One region of the Paenibacillus sp. GD4 genome, then DNA from elsewhere that is predicted to be linked to it. Evidence: predicted binding sites of a transcription regulator. Region 1 holds the regulator's gene; the other holds the start of a gene.
What was found. Region 1 encodes Rex, which represses fermentation and respiration genes when NADH is low (regulators of the CRP and FNR family bind a similar motif). Its sites were predicted from a motif close to TTGTGAAATATTTCACAA; they were not measured.
Positions count from the first base shown of each region.

Region 1 (3,157 bases):
TCGCGACATCTTCAAAAACCCGACGGATCCTTATCATGATTTCAAATTGAAAGAGCTGTATGAGCGCCTGGAGCAAACAACCGATGCTTGCGAGGACGTCGCCAATATTCTGGATAGCGTCGTACTCCGTTATTCCTAAGCTCAAGCCGCGGGAATGCGCTACAGTAAAAGTAGGAGGAAATCATGTTAACCTTAATTATCGTTATCGTTGCCCTTGCCCTGCTCTTTGACTTCATCAACGGGTTTCACGATACGGCCAATGCCATTGCTACGTCCATCTCAACCCGGGCGTTATCTCCCCGATTCGCTGTCATTTACGCTGCCGTCCTAAACTTTGTCGGCGCCATTTATTCATCGGAGGTTGCGAAAACCGTAGGCGGTAAAATTGCCAACCCGGCTACGATCGAAAATGGAGTTTATATCGTTATCGCCGCTCTGCTTTCCGCGATTATATGGAATCTGCTCACTTGGTACTATGGGATTCCTTCCTCTTCGTCACATACCTTAATCGGCTCCCTGGCAGGTGCGGTCATCTCCGGCGCCGGAATGCAGTCGGTCAACTGGGCAGGCTTTAAGGAGATCATCGTGATCTTGATCCTGTCCCCGATCGTGGCTTTTGCTACAGGATTTATCATTATGTGGATCATTAAGAGAATTGTACTTGTATCCGGTAATAATTCCAGATCCAAGCTCAATCGAACCTTTCGGTTCTTCCAAATCCTTTCCGCCGGACTTCTCTCCTTCTCCCATGGCGGGAATGACGCACAGAAGGCAATGGGTATCATCGTATTCGGTTTAGTCGCGCTGCAATACCAAAGCTCGCTGGATGTGCCTTTGTGGGTTAAGCTTGCCGCCGCGACCGCGATGGGGCTTGGGACCTCCATCGGCGGCTGGAGAATTATCAAAACGATGAGCCGTAAGCTGTTAAAGATCGAACCGATCAACGGCTTTGCTTCCGATTTGAACTCATCGATTGTGATCCAGACTTCTACGGCCATGGGAATGCCGCTTTCTACGACTCATGTTATTTCCTCCTCCATTATCGGCTCTGGAGCCGTCTTGAGGTTCCATGACGTGAAGTGGGCAACCGTAACACGAATGGTCATGACATGGATCATTACGATCCCGATTAGTATGATTCTCGCCTTCCTGTTGTACAAAGTTGTTTTCGTCTTTTCGTAATAAGACAAGCCCGGCCACTCTTAAGTGACCGGGCTTTTGCATTCCCATCTTATTTATCTGCTTCATCCTCCAAATAGTAAGCCAAGCTTTGCAGCTCCGTTGTGAAATCCGCATGATGGACACGAACGTCGGCGGGAACCTTGATGATAATCGGAGCAAAGTTCAGAATCGCCTCTACCCCGGCCTCAACAAACTGGTTCGCCACCTGTTGTGCCTCAACGGCCGGAACAGTGATGATCCCTATACGAATGCGGTGAGCCTCAACTGTTGTCTTCAGCTCTTTCATAGGCTTCACCTTCAGGTTGTTTATGGATTCCCCAACCTTCGAATCATGCGCGTCAAACACCGCTACAATTTTCATATTGTCTTTCAAGTAGGCATTATAATTGCAGAGGGCTCTCCCCAGGTTTCCCGCTCCTACAAGCCCTACGGGGATAACTTTATCCAACTTCAGAATTTGTCGAATTTTTTCAATGAGGTAATCGACGTCGTAACCGATCCCTTTTTTTCCGAACTCACCGAAATAGGCAAGATCCTTCCGGATTTGCGCAGGATTTAAGTCAAGCTTTTGTCCCAGATCCTGCGAGGATACCGTTTGAACATGATTTTTGCTTAATTCATTTAGAAATCGTAAATAGATCGGCAGCCGACGTACGACCGCTTCCGAAATTTTCGGTGTTTTCATTGTTCCTTCTCACCCATCCACTGCTTAATTCTCGGTACGAGCTGACTGGTGTTCATATGCTCTATTTTGGGGCCCGGCAGTGAATATAAAAAATATTTGCCGTAGTTCGTATCGATCACGCGGGTATCATACACCAGCACGATGCCGCGGTCGGAGGCCGTTCGAACCAACCGGCCGAAGCCCTGCTTGAAGCGAATGACCGCTTGCGGTACGGAAAGCTTCATAAACGGGTTTTGGCCAAGCTTCTTGAGGTTTTCCGTTTTCGCTTCCACCAGCGGATGATTCGGAGGCTGAAAGGGAAGCCTGACAATGGCCAGGCAGCTTAACGCATTCCCCGGAATGTCAACCCCTTCCCAGAAGCTGCTGGTGCCGAGCAATACGCTTGCGGGGTGATTTTGGAACATCCGTGTCAGCTTGCTTCGGTTGCTGCTGTCTACGCCTTGTCCCAGCACCTGAATGCCGAAGGGAGAAAGCATATCCTTAAGTCCGGCGTGAGCTGCCTTCAGCATCCGGTTGGAGGTAAACAGCACCAGCATGCGTCCCTTGGTCTCAAGTGCGACCTCCGCAAGGGATAAAATCAGCTTGTCCACAAACTCCTTCTCCCCAACGTTGCCCCGAATACTTGGAAAATCCCGCGGAATAACCACCAGGGCTTGCTCACGGTAATTAAACGGAGACGGCAGCTGTACGGTCACCAGCTTATTGTCGTCCTGAGTCTGCAGTCCAAGCTGCTCGCAGGTATAGTCAAAGGACTTACCGACGGAGAGCGTTGCTGAGGTCATCACAACACTTTCCTTTGCATCGAAGAAGTACTGCTTCAGCAGACTGCTGACATCCATCGGCACGCTGCTCAGCTGAAGCGAACGCGCTTTATTATAATGACCCGCTTCGAGCCAGTATACATAATTCTCATCTGCCATGGTCATGAAAAAGTGCAGCGCATCTTTGTGTCGAAGCAGCTGTTTCACGGTTCCGCTTAAGTCCGTCACAAGGCTTGCGGCGTCATACTCATCCTGCAGCTCCTTAACCTCCGTAAGTAGACGATCCAGCTTCTTGTTCACCTCAGTAAAATGAAGCTGCATATTCTCTTCCATAACCATCAGCTTATCCCAGCCGTTCGGCAAGCTGTCCTTTCTCAGCCGAAGCACCATCGTATTGCCTTCGGTTTGCGAAGCATCGCTTCGGGACGCCAGCAGCTGATAAAGAACCTCGGTCAGCTCATCCCACTGCTCCTTCAAAGCGATAAGCCTCGGAACGATTTCCTCTATCATCGAGCACCATTTCTGCGTA
Region 1 covers NZ_JAVCYK010000001.1:565,749-568,905, forward strand. Annotated here, with positions in the region: gene RAC89_RS02520 (DUF47 domain-containing protein) at 1-139, shown strand, start outside; gene RAC89_RS02525 (inorganic phosphate transporter) at 184-1,182, shown strand; gene RAC89_RS02530 (redox-sensing transcriptional repressor Rex) at 1,232-1,867, opposite strand; gene dinG (ATP-dependent DNA helicase DinG) at 1,864-3,157, opposite strand, start outside.

Region 2 (3,157 bases), 1.7 Mb from region 1:
TTCGTCGGTGTCGGTGCTTCCCGTGTGCGGGATTTGTTTGAGAACGCTAAGAAGAACGCCCCTTGTATTATTTTTATAGATGAAATCGATGCCGTAGGTCGTCAGCGCGGCGCCGGACTAGGCGGCGGACATGACGAACGCGAGCAAACGCTAAACCAGCTCCTGGTGGAGATGGACGGCTTTGGCGCGAATGAAGGCATCATTATCGTGGCTGCCACGAATCGTCCGGATATTCTGGACCCTGCTCTCCTTCGTCCGGGCCGATTTGACCGTCAGATTACGGTTGACCGTCCTGATGTAAAGGGGAGAGAAGCCGTCTTGAAGGTGCATGCGCGCAATAAGCCGCTGGCCAAAGACGTGAAGCTGGATTCGCTGGCTCGTTACACAACCGGGTTCACGGGTGCTGACTTGGAGAACCTCTTGAACGAGGCGGCTCTTATTGCAGCCCGCCGTAACCGGAAGGACATCTCCATGGAGGAGCTGGACGAAGCCTTCGACCGCGTCATTGTCGGTACGCAGAAGAAGAGTCGTGTCATCAGCGAACGGGAGAAGCGAATGGTCGCTTTCCACGAGGCTGGGCACACCATCGTCGGCTATCATGTTGAGAATGCCGAGGCAGTCCACAAAGTGACGATCATCCCGCGCGGACGCGCCGGCGGATATGTCATGATGCTGCCGAAGGAAGGCGAAGACCGAATGATGAATACCAAGTCGGAGCTTCTTGACAAGGTTACCGGTCTTCTTGCAGGGCGTGTAGCGGAGGAGCTGTTTATCGGCGAGATCGGTACGGGCGCTTATAGCGACTTCCAACGTGCGACGTCCATCGTACGGAAAATGATCATGGAATACGGGATGAGCGAGAAGCTCGGACCGATGCAGTTCGGTACCTCTCAAGGTCAGGTATTCCTCGGACGCGATATCGGACACGAGCAAAATTACAGTGATTCCATCGCTTACGAGATCGACCAAGAGATGCAGAGCATTATTCGTAATTGCTATGCTCAAGCTAAGGAAATTCTCACGAAATACAGCGATCAGGTGCGTTTGATTGCCGAGACGCTGATTGAGAAGGAAACGCTGGAGAAGGAACAAATTCGCCAGCTGATCGAGAATGGCAAGCTGGATGGAAACGGTGGAGAAGAAGGCGGCTCCATTACGATTCAGACCGAAGATGTCAAGGTCAACATCCAAGGGCAGGCTCAGGATAAGCAGCCAAACGAGAAGCCATCCGACGAGGATGATAAGGGTAATAAAGAATAATGCATACAGGGGAAAACCGGTTACCGTGAGGTACCGGTTTTTCCTTTTATATACCGGGTAAAATGGCGGCTTCTGCGAGAAACTACATCTAAGAAGTAAGAGTCGGCATGATGCTAAGGATTACACTGAAAATTTAAAGGAATTTCTAGGTATTTAAGCATTGACACCGGGTACTTCTCCGTGTAAATTAGGTGTAAATCTTTAAGATGCTTGTGAACATTTTCACCAAGTCTAAGGGGTTACTTAAAAGGAAGGTGTCCTATGGAAGCATTGGCATTGGAGCGCAAGGCGGAACAAAATAGAGAATTAAAAGAACGCATTGCTCAGCTGAAAAAGGAAAGAAACGCTATTATTCTTGCCCATTATTATCAGCGTGACGAAATACAAGAGGTTGCTGATTTTCGTGGTGACTCTTTCCTGCTGGCGCAGAAAGCGGCAACGACGGATGCCGATGTCATTGTTTTCTGCGGAGTTCATTTTATGGGAGAGAGCGCTAAGATTTTGGCCCCGAACAAGACGGTTCTGATTCCGGATGAGCGGGCAGGCTGTCCGATGGCCGATATGGTCAACGTGGATGGACTGAAAGCACTGAAGGCAAAGCATCCGAATGCCAAAGTCGTTGCCTACATCAATACCTCGGCTGACGTCAAAGCGGAAACGGATATTTGCTGCACCTCCGCCAACGCCATCAAGGTCATCAACTCCGTTGACTCCGACGAAATCATCTGGGTACCGGATAAAAATCTCGGGGATTACGTTTCCAAGTTTACGGACAAGAAGATGATCATCTGGGAAGGCTACTGCAACACCCACGATATGCTTACCGTCAAAGACGTAGAAGAAATGAAGGCTCAATATCCGAACGCCCAGTTTGTCGTTCATCCGGAATGCCGTCCTGAGGTTGTGAAGATGGGTGACTTTGTCGGCAGCACTACCGCTATTATTAAATACTGTAAGGAATCCGATTGTCAGGAATTTATTGTCGGGACGGAAGACGGAACCGGCTATCAGCTTCGGTTAGACAGCCCGAACAAGACGTTTCATTTTGCAACGAAATACTTGGTTTGCCCGAACATGAAGGTAAACAACCTGAAGAAGGTTGTCAAATGCCTGGAGACGATGAAGCCGCAAATTTACGTACCGCCGCACGTAGCTGAGCAAGCCAAAGCATCCCTGGAGCGCATGCTGGAAGTTAAGTAGCATGCGCTACTTCTCTGTTAGACAGGTGGAATTCATATGATACCGCGTTATTTGGTCGACTTCAACATAGGGGAATTGCCCCATGTACATACGGATGTCATCGTGATTGGAGTCGGTATTGCCGGTTTATTCACGTCCTTAAAGGCCGCCGAGAACCATAAGGTCCTCATTATCACGAAGAAGTCGCTGCTGGACAGCAATACCCGCTACGCGCAAGGCGGTATTGCCGCCGTTATCTCCGATGAGGATTCCCCTGCCTATCATCGTCAGGATACCTTGATCGCTGGTGCGGGGCTTTGCTCCTCCGCGGCGGTAGATGTGCTTGTTCATGAAGGACCGGCCGGTGTGAACGATCTGATCAAGCTCGGCACGGAATTCGATATGGAGGACGGGCATTACGCTTTGACGAAGGAGGGCGCCCACAGTCAGCGGCGCATTCTTCATGCACAGGGCGATGCAACGGGCGCTGAGATCGTAAGGGCACTCTCGGAGAAGACGAAACAGGACCCGAACATCGAGATTTGGGATGATCACTTTGTCATTGATTTGATAACCGAGAATGGGGAGTGTCTCGGGGCTCTGGTTCAAAGGCCGGACGGAGGACGAGTGTTCGTCCGGGCCAACGCAACGATTCTATGCACGGGCGGGGCCGGGCAGCTGTACCGTTATACGACAAACCCTGATATTGCAACCGGTG
Region 2 covers NZ_JAVCYK010000001.1:2,275,655-2,278,811, reverse strand. Annotated here, with positions in the region: gene ftsH (ATP-dependent zinc metalloprotease FtsH) at 1-1,260, shown strand, start outside; gene nadA (quinolinate synthase NadA) at 1,522-2,460, shown strand; gene nadB (L-aspartate oxidase) at 2,497-3,157, shown strand, end outside.
Region 2: a site for Rex is predicted at 1,471-1,488, ahead of nadA (quinolinate synthase NadA). Genes of this name have one in related genera too.